2 regions of the Sphingomonas sp. BK036 genome follow, and region 1 is predicted to be linked to the other one. Evidence: predicted binding sites of a transcription regulator. Region 1 holds the regulator's gene; the other holds the start of a gene.
What was found. Region 1 encodes LexA, which represses DNA repair genes until DNA is damaged. Its sites were predicted from a motif close to GTTCCNCNCTTGTTCT; they were not measured.

Region 1 (7,206 bases):
TTCAGCGGGATCGGCGCGACGGGGCGGGGGTTTGCCCCGGTCGTCGTGACGGTAGCGAGCGGATCGGGCGCGGGTATCCGAGTCGCGCTTTCGCGGCATATCGTCAGCCGGCTGGAGGGTAGCGCCGGCGGTATCGCCGCAGCGCTCGCGACGGGTGACGTCGGCGCGATCAGCGAGGACGATTCGGAGGCGATGCGGCGGGCGGGGCTGGCGCATCTGCTGTCGGTCAGCGGGTTGCACATCACCGCGGCGGTGGCGGCGACGATGCTGATCGTGATGCGGCTGTTCGCGCTCAGTCCGTGGCTGGCGCTGCATGCTCGGTTGCCGGTGATCGCGGCGCTGGCGGGGGCGGCGGCGGCGATCGGCTATACCTTGCTGACCGGAAGTCAGGTGCCGACGATCCGCTCGTGCGTCGCCGCGCTGCTGGTGTTGGTGGCGTTGGCGATGGGGCGGGAGGCGATGACGTTGCGGCTCGTGGCGACGGGCGCGATGTGCGTCATGCTCGTGCTGCCCGAATCCGCGGCTGGGCCGAGTTTCCAGCTTTCGTTTGCTGCGATCACGGCGATCATGGCGTTTCACGAACATCCGGCGATCCGGACCTTTTTCGGCGCGCATGACGAGGGGCGCGTCCGGAAGCTGGGGCGCGGGGTGGCGTCGCTGCTGCTGACCGGGCTGTTGGTGGAGGTCGCGCTGATGCCGATCGCGGTCTTTCATTTTCACAAATCGGGTTTGTACGGTGCGTTCGCCAACATCGTGGCGATCCCGCTGACGACGTTCGTCGTCATGCCGCTCGAGGCGCTGGCGTTGCTGCTCGATGCCGGGGGGATGGGCGCACCGGTCTGGTGGATGGTGCAGACGTCGCTCGATGCGCTGTTGTGGCTTGCGCACCGCGTGGCCGATGCGCCGGGGTCGGTGCGGGCCTTGCCGGCGATGCCAGTTGCGACGTTTGCGTTGATGGTCGTTGGTGGGATCTGGATTGCGCTGTGGCGGACGCGGTGGCGGCGGCTAGGCGGCGTGCCGTTGGCGGTGGGGGCGATCTGGGCGCTGACGACACCGCCGCCGGACATTCTGGTGACGGGAGACGGGCGGCATGTCGCGGTGCGGACGGCGGCGGGACTGGCGATGCTGCGGGACCGGGCGGGGGACTATACGCGCGCCACGCTGGCGGAAAATGGCGGGGTCGACGGCGAACCGTTGTTCCTGGCCGACCAGCCCGACGCGCGGTGCAGCCGGGATCTTTGCGTGACCGATATCGCCGGGGGCGGGCGGACGTGGCGGGTTCTTGCGACGCGGAGTGCGTATATGGTGCCGATCGACCAGCTGCTCGCCGCGTGCCGGATCGCCGATATCGTCGTCAGCGAGCGGAACCTGCCGAGGCGCTGCACGCCGCGATGGTTGCGGCTCGACCGAAATATCCTGCGGCGGACCGGGGGGGTGGCGGTGACGTTGGGATCTGGCCGGGTGGAGACCATCCTGTCGCCGGGTGACCGTCATCCGTGGCGCGATCCGCCGACGCTAGGCGCCGGACCTGGGCAGGCCCGGCGCTTCACCCCGGTGGCGCGTCGGTTTCAGTCGTAGCGGCGGAGGATGCCCGACAGCTTGCCCTGGACGCGGACTTGCGCCGGCGCATAGCGCTGGGGGTCGTAGGCGCGGTTGGCCGGGTCGAGGCGGACCATGGCGCCTTCGCGGCGGAAGAACTTGAGCGTGGCTTCGCTGTCCTCGATCAACGCCACGACGATCTCGCCATCGCGGGCGATATCGGTGCGGCGGATGAGCGCATAGTCGCCGTCGAGGATACCTGCCTCGACCATCGAATCGCCCGACACCTCGAGCGCGTAATGCTCGCCGGTGCCCAGCAACGCGGCGGGGACGGCGAGCATCGTGCTGCCTTCGAACGCCTCGATCGGGACACCGGCGGCGATGCGACCGTGAAGCGGGATCTCGATGACGTCGTTGGCGGGCTGTGGCGTGGCGGCAGCAGGCGCCGCCTTCACGTTCGACGACTTCGCCGCGACCTTCTTCTCGGGCTTTTCCGGACGTTCCGGCATCCGCAGCACTTCGAGCGCGCGCGCGCGGTTCGGCAGGCGGCGGATGAAGTTGCGCTCCTCGAGCGCGCTGATCAGACGGTGGACGCCCGACTTGGATTTCAGGTCGAGCGCGTCCTTCATTTCCTCGAACGACGGTGACACACCGGTATCGTTGAGGCGATCGTTGATGAAGCAGACGAGTTCGTGCTGCTTGCGCGTGAGCATGGCGGTTCTCCGTCCGGAACAGACGAGGAACTTCTATGGAACATAAATGGTGACGTCAAGCGCCGCCATTACGCAATGACGAGGATTTCCGCCGATTCGCCTGTGTTTGCCACCGGTGCGCTGCCGGGACGTACTATCAGGCAGGTCGAGCGGGCAAGCGTCAGGAGCATCGAGCTGTCCTGCATCGTCGAGGCATAGGCCTTGCCGTCACGCAGTTCGGCGCGGAGATAATCGGTCCGCGCGTTGTTCGCGGGCAGGTCTTCGCCGAGCAGCGCATGCGTCGCCTGCGGTAGCGGATCGCTTGCGCCCGCCATGTGCGCGACGACGGGTTTGACGAACAGGATCGCGGTGACGAATGCGGAGACCGGATTGCCGGGAAGCCCGAGCACCATCATGTCGCAGATCCTGCCGGCCATCATCGGCTTGCCGGGGCGCAGCGCGATCCGCCAGAAATCAATCGTTCCGCCCGCCGCCTCGATCGCCGGGCGGACGAGGTCGTGGTCGCCGACCGAAGCGCCACCGGTGGTGACGAGCAGGTCGGCCTCGACGCTTGCGAAAGCGTCGCGCAGGACGTCGAGATTGTCGGGGAGGATGCCGAGGTCGATGACGTCGACCGGCATGTCGGCGAGCATCGCGGCGAGCATGATGCCGTTCGATTCGGGGAGCGCGACGCCATCGGTGGTCGAGCCCGGCGGGACGAGTTCGTCACCGGTGGCGGCAACCGCGACGCGGACTCGGCGGTTGACGGTGAGGCTGCCATGGCCGCCGGTCGCGGCGACGGCGATGCGCGCGGGGCTGAGACGCTGGCCGGCCGCGATCAGACGCGTCCCGGTCGAGAAGTCGAGCCCCTTGCGGCGGGTGTTGCGGCCCAGCGTCGGCGGACCTTCGCCGGCGAGGATCAGCGTGGCGCCGTCGCGCTCGGCTTCTTCCTGGACCATGACGGTGTCGGCGCCCTCGGGGATTGCGGCGCCGGTGAAGATGCGGGTGGCCTCACCTGCGCCGACCGCGCCGGTGAAGGGCCGGCCGGCGGCGCTTTCGCCGATGACCGACCAAGGGCCGGGGAGGTCGACGAAACGGATCGCGTAGCCGTCCATTGCCGACAGGTCGGCGGCGGGTTGGGTGCGGCGGGCGAGGATATCCTCGGCGGCCCAGCGGCCGGCGGCGTCGCGCAGGGGAACGGTCTCATGACCGACGCGGGGGGCCATGGCGAAGAGGCGGGTCTGAGCTTCGGCGACGGGGACTAGGGTCATGCGTAAGTCTCTGTTTTCGGGCGGTTCTGAAAAGTGAAGTATAGGAAGTATAGACGCTGGGAGGTGTTTGGCGGGTCGCCGTTTGGGGCGGTGTCGTAGGGGAAGCGCGGGGGTGGGGCGGTATGTTCCGTGCTGTGCCATCGGTTTGGTGTGTAGGACAGGTGTTGTTGGGGTGGGGGGGTGTTCCGGTCTATTCGAGGTCAGCTCCTGCTTCCTTGTTCTCCCGCGAAGGCGGGAGCCCAGTCTGGGTCCCCGCCTTCGCGGGGAAACAGGGTGGGGCGGAGGGCGCTCGTTAGTATTTGGGCCTTCCCAATTGGGCCCCGGCCTTCGCCGGGGTGGAGGTAGTGGGGGCGTTGGCCAGCTTGCGTTCATGCGGTGAGGGGCTTTTCTGGTGCGCAATGACGCACCAGATCAATAGGATGAGTGCAACGCAGCCACGGACGAGAGACAGGATCGGCGCAGCGATCGGGGCGGTCGTGTTGCCGGGGATGCTTGGCTATGCGCTCCTCAACGGGCTGGTCGTGCCGATGCCGGCGGCGGTCGGGGAGGCGTTGAAGGTGTTTGGGGTGGCGCCGCCACCGCCGCCGCCGCCGGTCGAAAAGGTCAAGCCGCGGCCGTCGCCGAGCCGCAAGCCAGAGGGGGCTGCATCGCCGCCCAATCTCAAGTCTAAGGCGACCGAACTCGTGGCGCCGCCGCCGGTCGTGCCGATCGTGGTGCCGCCGCCGGTGGTGGTGGCGGAGAAGGCCGGGCTGGGCGCGCAGGCGACGGCCGGGGCTTCGGACGTGCGTGGGCCGGGGACCGGGAGCGGGGGGATCGGCAATGGCACCGGGAGCGGTGGGTCTGGCGATGGCGACGGTGGAGGTGGCGAGGAGACGCCGCCGCAGTGGCGCAAGGGGCGGCTAAAGGACTCCGACTATCCGCGCGAGGCGGCGGAGACGGGGATCCGGGGGCGGGTGTCGGTGCGGTATGTGGTCGGGATCGATGGTCGCGTGACGCGGTGTCGGGTGACCGGGTCCAGCGGGAGCCGGGAACTCGATGACCTGACGTGTCGGCTGATCGAGCAGCGGTTTCGGTACGACCCTTCGCTCGATGCGGCGGGGCGGCCGGTGGAGTCGACGATCGTCGAGGATCACGAATGGGCTATGGGTGATTGAGGTCACTGCGCTTGGCGTGCCCTCACCCTCGACGCCTTTGGCGTCTTTCCCTCTCCCCTTTGGGGAGAGGGGGTTGTCAGGCGGTCCAGTTGCCGGATTTGCCGCCTGATTTGGCGCGGACGCGGATGTCGGAGAGGACCATCGTCTTGTCGATCGCTTTGGCCATGTCGTAGATCGTCAACAGCGTGACCGTCGCGGCGGTGAGCGCTTCCATTTCAACACCGGTCTTGCCTTCGGTCGAGGCGGTGGCGGTGGCGGTGACGCCGGTTGCGTCGACGGTCAGGTCGATCTCGACCTTGGTCAGCGGGAGCGGGTGACAGAGCGGGATCAGGTCGCTGGTGCGCTTGGCCGCCATGATCCCGGCGACGCGCGCGACCGCGAGGACGTCGCCCTTCTTGGCCGTGCCCGCGCCGATCGCGGCGGCGGCTTCGGCGGACATGGTGATCCGGCCCGAGGCGACGGCTTCGCGCGCGGTGACCGCCTTGCCGCCGACGTCGACCATCCGTGCCGCGCCGGCTTCGTCGATGTGCGTGAGGCCGGTCATCCTACCAGCGCCCGCGTCGCGGCCTCGACATCGTCCTGGCGCATGAGCGCTTCGCCGATCAGGAAGCAGCGGATGTCGTGCTCGGCCATCGCGTCGAGCTCTGCGCGCGTGGTGAGGCCGCTTTCGGCAACGAAGGTGCATTCCTTGGGCGCGCGGCTGACCAGCTCGTAGGTGCGGTTGAAGTCGACGGTGAAGTCGCGCAGGTCGCGATTGTTGACGCCGATCAGCCGCGACTCGAGCATGAGCGCGCGCTCCATTTCGTGCGCGTCATGGACCTCGACGAGGACGTCCATGCCGCATTCGAGCGCGGACGCCTCGATCTCCGCCATCTGCACGTCGTCGAGCGCGGCGACGATGATGAGGATGCAGTCGGCGCCGATCGCGCGCGCTTCCGTCGACTGCCATGGGTCGACCATGAAGTCCTTGCGCAGGACGGGGATGGAGACGGCGTCGCGCGCGGCGGTCAGGTAGGCGTCGGCGCCCTGGAACCATTTTTCGTCGGTCAGCACCGACAGGCACGCGGCACCGCCGGCTTCATAGGCGCGGGCGTGCGCGACCGGATCGAAGTCGGCGCGGATCAGGCCCTTCGAGGGGCTCGCCTTCTTGACCTCGGCGACCAGCGCATAGCCGGGCTTCGCATCAAGCGCGGCGCGGAAGCCGCGTGGTTTCGACATGCGCGCGATCCCGGCGTCGATATCGGCGAGCGAGGTGGTGGCCTTGCGTGCGGCGACTTCGGCGCGCTTGGTCTCGAGGATACGGTCGAGCATGGTCATGTCAGTAGGCGATCCAGCGGGCGAGCAGCGCGTCGGCGCTGCCGGTGTCGAGGGCGGTGGCGGCTTTCGCGACGCCGTCCTCAAGGGTGGGGATGGTGCCGGCGACCATCAAGGCAGCGGCGGCGTTGAGCAGGACGGCGTCGCGGTACGCGCCCGTCTCGCCCTTGAGCAGGCGGCGCAGAGCATCGGCATTGTGATGCGCGTCGCCGCCGCGGATGTCGGTGATGGCGTGGGCGGTGAGGCCGGCGTCCTCGGGGGCGATGCGCGCGGGGAGCGAGACGCTGCCGACCGAGGCGACGATGCTGGGGCCGGCGCCCGACAGTTCGTCGAGGCCTTCTTCGCCCGAGACGACCAGCGCCGCCTGCGTGCCGAGCTGTTCGAGCGCATCGGCGTAGAGCGTCACGTAGTCGGGTCGCGCGATGCCGATCAGCTGGCGGGTGGTGCCGGCCGGGTTGGCGAGCGGGCCCATCAGGTTGAAGATCGTGCGCTTGCCGATGCGCTGGCGGATCGGGGTGATGCGCTTCATCGCCGGGTGGTGGTTGGCGGCGAACAGGAAGGCGATGCCGATGTCGTTGAGGCTCGCCTCGGCGGTCGCGCCGGCGCGGTCCATGTCTAGGCCGAGCACTTCGAGCGTGTCGGCGGCGCCGGCCTTGCTCGAGGCGGCGCGGTTGCCGTGCTTGGCGACGGGGACGCCGCAGGCTGCGACGACGAGCGCGACTGCGGTCGAGACGTTGAGCGTGTGGTGGCCATCGCCGCCGGTGCCGCAGACGTCGATCGCGCCGGCGGGGGCGTCGATCGGGATCATGCGGGTGCGCAGCGCGCGCGCGGCTTCGGCGATCTCTATGCTGGTTTCGCCGCGTGCCGACAGATCGATCAGGAAGGTCGCGATCGCATCCTCGCCGGCGCGCCCGTCGAGGATGTCGGCGAAGGCTTCGCGGGCGGATTCGCGCGAGAGGGGGGAGGAGGGATCGGGGAGGAGCGTGGTGGTGCTCACAGCTGCAACCCGTCGCGCGGCTTTACCGGGATGTCGGCCATTTTCAGGAAGTTCGCCAGCATCGCATGGCCGTGTTCGGTGGCGATGCTTTCGGGGTGGAACTGGACGCCGTGGATCGGCAGCGTGGCGTGGCGGAAGCCCATGACGGTGCCGTCCTGCGCGGTCGCGTTGACCACGAGCGTGTCGGGCACGTCGTTGACGATCAGCGAGTGGTAGCGCGTGGCGATGAACGGCGAGGG
Region 2 (7,206 bases), on a different contig from region 1:
GCAACAGCCAGTAGAGCCCGCCCGACAGCAGCATCGCCACCGGCAGCGTCATCACCCACGCCAACGCCATGTTCATGACCGTCCGACGCTGCAACCCCGCGCCGTTGGCGACGCTCGCGCCCGCGACGCCCGACGACAGGATGTGCGTGGTCGACACCGGCATCCCGAAATTCACCGCCAGCAGGATCGTCGACGCCGCGACCAGCTCGGCCGACGCGCCCATCCCATAGGTCAGGTGCGTCTTGCCGATCCGCTCGCCCACCGTGACGACGATCCGCTTCCACCCGACCATCGTCCCCAGCCCCAGCGCCAGCGCGACGGTCACCTTCACCCAGGTCGGAATGTAGCGCGTGCCCTGTTCGAGCCCGCTGTTATAGCTCTTGAGCGTCGTGATCTCCTGCGCGGTGAAGCGGCGCTGTGCGGACGTGTCGGCGGCGATCAGCTTGGTCGTGTCGAGCACGAGGTACATGTCGTTGCGCAGGTTGGGCGTCGCCGCGGCGGGCACCTTGCCGAGCGAGCCATAGCCCGCGATCCGGCTCGACACGTCGTCCGACAGAGTCGCCAGCGCACCATAGATGACCGGATCCGAGACCTGCTTGGTCTTCAAAGCCTGCGTGACCTGCGCGCGCGCCGCGCCGACGCCCGCCGGCGCGCCATTGGCGTGCGCGCGGTAGGCGGCGGAGGCGGCCTGTGCGGTCTGCACGAACGCGGGTGTCGCGCTCTCTGGCATCGTCCGGTTGAGCGCATAGGCGGTCGGCGCGCAGCCGATCAGGATGAGCATGATCAGCCCCATCCCCTTCTGCCCGTCATTGCTGCCATGCGCGAAGCTGACCGCGGTGCAGGTGCCGATCAGCAGCGCACGGATGCCGCGCGGCGGCGGCGTCTGGCCCTCGGGCGCCTCGTACAGCGCCTTGTCGCGCAGGAAGCGCTTCATCACGAGCAACAGCAAGAGCGCGCCGACAAAGCCGACGATCGGGCTGAACGCGAGCGCGGACAGCACTTTCCAGACCTGCGCCATGTCGACGCCCGACGTCCCGTCCGCGCCGCCGCGGATGAGCTGGTTCGCAAGGCCGACGCCGAGGATCGAGCCGATCAGCGCATGGCTCGACGAATTGGGCAGGCCGACCGCCCAGGTCGCGAGGTTCCACACGATCGCCGCGAGCAGCAGCGCGAAGATCATCGCGAACCCGCCGACGCTGCCGACGTTGAGGATCAGGTCGACCGGCAACAACGTGACGATCGAATATGCCACCGCGCCCGACGACAGCATCACGCCGAGGAAGTTGAAGAACCCCGACCACACCACCGCGAGCGGCGCGGGCATCGAATGCGTGTAGATGACGGTCGCCACCGCGTTGGCGGTATCGTGGAAGCCGTTCACGAACTCGAACCCGAGCGCGATCAGCAGCGCGAGCGCGAGGAACGCGAACGCACCGCCCGCCAGGCTCTCGCCGACCTGCGCGGTGTCGAACGCGATGCTGAACCCCGCATAGGCCAGCCCGCCGATCAGCACGGCGAGGAATATCCACCGCCCCGCCGGATGCAGCGCGTGATCGAGCTTGGGGCCAGTACGCGGCGCCGAGGCGATAGCACTCGAATCAGCCGTCAGCGCGTCGGGTGCAAATGTGGAGGTAGCCATGGAGGTGCAGTCGGCCCTTACGATGACAATCTTATGACAGATGTAAATCAAGCGATCGACAGGCCTGATTCGGGACGCCCCCATAACGATCCTCCCCCGCCAGGGGGAGGTGGCGCCGAAGGCGACGGAGGGGGCGGACACGCAACCGAGGTTACGCTCCCCTCCCCCTCCGTCTGGCATGCGCCAGTCACCTCCCCCTTGCGGGGAAGGATCGGTCGACGCCGATGTCCCGGACTAGCGCGACAGGTCAGCGCGCGCCGTTGATGCTGGCAAGCTGCGTGCCGTCGCGACGAAGGAGGGCGGCCATCTTGACGCTCGCGTCGGCGGTCATCTCCTGGCGGCAGCGATGCGCGTCGGCGAACGCATCGAGACCGCTCGTGCGCGGCTCACACGCCTTGGCGATCGCCGATTGCAGCCGGCGCTGGAACAGAGTCCGCCCCGCGACGCTGGTCAGGTCGAGCCCCGCATGCGAGACGCGTACGGATACGGGCTCACGCACGGGACTTGCCGATGCGGCCGTCGAGAACAGGCACGCGCCGACGATCGCCGCCGAAGCGACGCTGATGAAAATCTTCATGATGATGGTCCTCATATGGTCCTGCGGTCCGCAGGCATTGGCCTGCGGGCGACGGCGCTTGCGCATCGGGACGCCGTTCTGCGTGCGGAGTCTCCGACGACGAACCACGTCGCTGCGCATCCCCTAGTCGCGGATCATGACGCCCACGCGACGGTTCGGCGACGTTTCCAAGCTTGCCCCACCGCGCCCCGTTCCCTACCTGTTCACCGGTGAACCAGATCGCCCAAACGTCCGCGCCGCAAGCAGAGCCCCCCTATCTCCGCGGCCTCAATCCGCCGCAGCGCGAGGCGGTGCTGACAACCGACGGCCCCGTCCTGATCATCGCCGGCGCAGGCACCGGCAAGACCGCGGCGCTGACCGCGCGACTCGCGCACCTGATCTTCACCAAGAAGGCCTGGCCGTCGGAGATCCTGAGCGTCACCTTCACCAACAAGGCCGCGCGCGAGATGCGCGAGCGGGTCGGCCGACTCGTCGGCGACGCGGTCGAGGGCATGCCCTGGCTCGGCACCTTCCACGCGATCGCCGCCAAGATGCTACGCCGCCATGCCGAGCTGGTCGGGCTGCAATCGAACTTCACGATCCTCGACACCGACGACCAGTTGCGGTTGCTCAAGCAACTCATCCTCGCCGCGGACATCGACGAGAAGCGTTTCCCGACGCGCAGCCTCGCCGGGCTGATCGACCAGTGGAAGAACAAGGGCCTCGTCCCCGCCGATATCGATGCGGGCGAGAGCGAGCGCTACGCCAATGGCCGCGGCGGCGAGCTCTACGAGCAATATCAGACCCGGCTGCGCGCGCTCAACGCGTGCGATTTCGGCGACCTGCTGCTGCACATGCTCGTCATCCTGAAGACGCACCGCGACGTGCTCGCGCAGTATCAGCAGCGCTTCAAATACATCATGGTCGACGAGTATCAGGACACCAACTCGTCGCAGTATCTCTGGCTGCGGCTGCTCGCGCAGGAGCGCAAGAACATCGCCTGCGTCGGCGACGACGACCAGTCGATCTATTCGTGGCGCGGCGCGCAGGTCGAGAACATCCTGAAGTTCGAGCGCGACTTTCCAGGCGCGAAGGTCATCCGGCTCGAACAGAATTATCGCAGCACGCCGCACATCCTCGGCGCCGCGAGCGGCGTGATCGCGAACAATGGCGGCCGCCTCGGCAAGCAGCTCTGGACCGAGCTCGACGTCGGCGAGAAGGTCAAGGTCATCGGCGTCTGGGACGGCCCCGAGGAAGCGCGCCGCGTCGGCGAGGAGATCGAGTCGGTGCGCCGCTCGGGCAAATCGCTCGACGAGATCGCGATCCTCGTCCGCGCGCAGCACCAGACGCGCGAGTTCGAGGATCGCTTCATCGCGATCGGCATGCCGTACAAGATCGTCGGCGGCTTCCGCTTCTACGAACGCGCCGAGATCCGCGACGCGCTCGCCTATCTCCGCGTCGTCAACCAGCCCGCGGACGACCTCGCCTTCGAACGCATCGTCAACGTCCCCAAGCGCGGCCTCGGCGACAAGGCGGTCGCGCGCATCCACCAGCTCGCGCGCGCCACCGGCACACCGCTGACCACCGCCGCCGCGCGGATCCTCGACACCGACGAGCTGACCGGGGCGGCGAAGAAGTCGCTCGGCCGCCTCGTCGGCGACATCGCCCGCTGGCGCGACATGGCGACCACCCTGCCGCACGCCGAACTCGCGCGGCAGCTGCTCGACGAGAGCGGCTACACCGCGATGTACCAGGCCGAGAAATCGGTCGAGGCGACCGGCCGGCTCGAGAATCTGAGCGAACTCGTCCGCGCGATGGAGGAGTATGCTTCGCTCGGCGCGTTCCTCGAACATGTCTCGCTGGTCATGGACAATGAGGGCGGCGCGCAGGATCCGCAGGTCACGATCATGACGATCCACGCCGCCAAGGGCCTCGAATACGACACCGTCTTCTGCGTCGGCTGGGAAGAAGGGCTGTTCCCGTCACAGCGTTCGCTCGACGAGGGCGGCGTGAAGAGCCTCGAGGAGGAACGCCGCCTCGCCTATGTCGCGATCACGCGCGCACGGCGGCTGGCGGTGATTCTCCACGCCGCCAATCGTCGCATCTACGGCCAGTGGAATTCGTCGATCCCCTCGCGCTTCGTCGCCGAACTCCCCGCCGAACACACCGACACCGAGACGACGATGTCGGGCGGCGCGAGCCTGTGGCAGGCCAACTGGTCCGACCGCGCCGACCCGTTCGCTGACGTCGCGCGCGGCACCGGCCGCGGCCCCGGCTGGCAGCGCGCGGCCACGCCCGGCGGCGGCTTCTCGACGAAACCCGCGCGCGTCGTCGAAAGCCGCGCGAGCGCGATCAGCCTCGGCAACAAGGGCCGCGACGACCTGTCGCTCGGGATGCGCGTGTTCCACCAGAAGTTCGGCTATGGCAGCATCGCCGAGATCGAGGGCAACAAGCTCGAGATCGACTTCGAACAATCGGGCCGCAAGCGCGTGATGGACAGCTTCGTGACGCTGACGCCCTAATACCCCCGCGTCGGCGTACCTGTACGGGAGCCGACAATCGCGTTCAGGAACCATGTCTCTCGATAGCCGTATCAGCGTGGCAGCCCGATACTCGGGTTCGAGAGGACGTCCCATGAAGTTTACGCATCTCATCGCCGCAGGGCTCGCCTTTGCGACTCTCGGCCTCGGCGCCGCCGCACCGGCCGAAGCGCAGCGCGATCGTGGCTATAGCCAGCACGACAATGGCCCTCGTGGCGGCCCCCATGGCGGTCCCCGTGGCGATCATCGCGGCGACCGTCACGGTTTCCGCGGCAACGATCATCGTGGCGATCGCCATGACGACCGGCGCTATCGCGGCCGCGGCAACGACCGTCGCAACTGGAACAACAGCCGTCGCTGCCGCACCGAGTGGCGCAACCACCGCCGCGTGCAGATCTGCCGCTGAGATAGACCGTTGATATCGGGCGGGCGGCAGTCGCATATTGCCGCCCGCCCTCGTCGTGACACCCTGAAAGGATCCTGATCATGAAGCGTTTTCTCGGCACGGCTGCGATGATCGCCGCCACCTGCCTGTCCGTCGCCACCCCAGCCGTCGCACAGAGCAGTGCCGACGATGCGCGCTTCGCCGCCGCCCAGGCGCGGCTCGACAGCGAACTGCAGATCTTCCGTACCGAATTCGATCGCTACCAGTCGGTGCGCGGCAATCGCGGCGGCTATGCACCGCAGGGCGGGTATCGCCAGGCGCCCGATCGCAGCGGCGGGTATCAGGAAGCCTATCCCGACGAGCGTGACGAGGGCAATTACGACCCCTCGCGCTATTATCGCGCAGGGCCGAACTATCAGGAGCGCACGCTGGCGACCAACGACCGTGTCTATGCCGGGCAGGATGGCCGCTATTACTGCAAGCGCAACGACGGCACGACCGGGCTCATCATCGGCGCCGCTGGCGGCGGTATCCTCGGCAACGTGATCGATGGCGGCCGTTCGCGGATCGTCGGCTCGCTGCTGGGTGCGGCCGCGGGCGGCCTGGCCGGGCGCGCGGTGGACCAGAGCAACAGCCAGGTCCGCTGCCGCTGAGGCGTCCCGCCCCGTCATCCTGACGAAAGTCAGGATCCAGAGCCACAGGCGTTAAGCCTTGCGGCTCTGGATCCTGGATCAAGTCCAGGATGACGGGGTTCCTCAGCCCCCTACTTCGCCGGCCCGACCAGCTTCTGCGTGAAATAGGTCATCTGCAACGCCTGCAACCGGGCCCCCTGCTCGATATCGGCATCGCCCGAATGCCCGCCCGCGGTATCCTCATAATATAGATACGGCAGGCCATATTCCTTCAACCGCGCGGCGAACTTGCGCGCATGCTGCGGCCCGACGCGGTCGTCCTTGGTCGTCGTCCAGATATAGGGCTCGGGATAGGCGACGCCCTTCCTGATGTTCTGATAGGGCGAGATCTTTTCGAGGAACGCCTTTTCCTCGGGCACGCTCACCGATCCATATTCGTCGACCCAGGACGCGCCCGCCGCGATCCCCTCGTAGCGGATCATGTCGAGCAGCGGCACCTGGATCGTCACCGCCTTCCAGAACTCTGGATGCTGGTTGAACTCGACGCCCATCAGCAGCCCGCCGTTCGACCCGCCATAGATGCCGAGCTTGGCCGGGCTCGTCAGCTTGCGCGCGAACAGGTCCTTGGCGACCGCGGCGAAGTCGTCATAGATCACCTGCCGCTTCGTCTTGCGGCCCGCGTCGTGCCATTTCGGCCCGAACTCGCCGCCGCCGCGGATGTTGGCGAGCACGTAGCTGCCGCCGCGTTCCAGCCACAGCTTGCCGGTGCTCCCCGAATAGCTCGGCGTCATCGACACCTCGAAGCCGCCATAAGCGGTCATGATCGTCGGCGTGGTCCCGTCGAGCGTAATGCCCTTCTTTTGGACAACGAAATACGGCACCTTCGTCCCGTCGGTCGAGGTCGCCTCGAACTGCTCGACCACGTCGTTCGACGCATCGAACTTCGGCGGCAGCGTTTTGATCGGCTTGGGTGCAGCGCCGGACGCCGCATCGAGCGCATAGAGCGACGTCGGCGTCAGGAACCCCGTCACCGTCAGATAGGCGTCGTCGCTACGATCGGTCGTGCTCGCGACGTCGATCGAGGCGTTGTCGGGCAAAGCGATCGGCTTGGCGGTCCAGCCCCCCGCGCCGTGCGTATAGACCGACGCGCGGCCGCGGACATTGTCCGACACCACCAGCACAAGCTTCGATTTCGTCAGCCCCATGCCGTCGACCGACTGGCGCGGCCCCGGCGCGAACACGATCGTCGGGTTGATCGCCCCCTTTTCCACCTCGGCAAGCGGTGCCGACGCGATCGCGCCCTCGGGAATCTTGCCCCAGGGATCGCTCGTCGAGAAGATCACCTGCCCGTCGATCATCCCCGCCGGGAACGTCCGGTCGGGCAAGGCGAGCGGTCGCGCGCCGGCTGGTGTCCACACCAGCTTGTCAGCACCGAAGAAGGTTTTCCGGCGCTG

Region 2: a site for LexA is predicted at 2,407-2,422, ahead of EV283_RS00855 (UvrD-helicase domain-containing protein). Genes of this name have one in related genera too.

Annotation. Positions count from the first base shown of each region.
Region 1 covers NZ_SGXR01000004.1:627,928-635,133, forward strand. The annotation lists gene EV283_RS10040 (ComEC/Rec2 family competence protein) at 1-1,578, shown strand, start outside; gene lexA (transcriptional repressor LexA) at 1,569-2,252, opposite strand; gene EV283_RS10050 (molybdopterin molybdotransferase MoeA) at 2,321-3,502, opposite strand; gene EV283_RS10055 (energy transducer TonB) at 3,922-4,656, shown strand; gene moaC (cyclic pyranopterin monophosphate synthase MoaC) at 4,733-5,200, opposite strand; gene trpC (indole-3-glycerol phosphate synthase TrpC) at 5,197-5,973, opposite strand; gene trpD (anthranilate phosphoribosyltransferase) at 5,975-6,967, opposite strand; gene EV283_RS10075 (aminodeoxychorismate/anthranilate synthase component II) at 6,964-7,206, opposite strand, start outside.
Region 2 covers NZ_SGXR01000003.1:146,162-153,367, forward strand. The annotation lists gene EV283_RS00845 (inorganic phosphate transporter) at 1-1,639, opposite strand, end outside; gene EV283_RS00850 (UrcA family protein) at 1,887-2,216, opposite strand; gene EV283_RS00855 (UvrD-helicase domain-containing protein) at 2,435-4,717, shown strand; gene EV283_RS00860 (hypothetical protein) at 4,830-5,141, shown strand; gene EV283_RS00865 (glycine zipper 2TM domain-containing protein) at 5,222-5,773, shown strand; gene EV283_RS00870 (prolyl oligopeptidase family serine peptidase) at 5,884-7,206, opposite strand, start outside.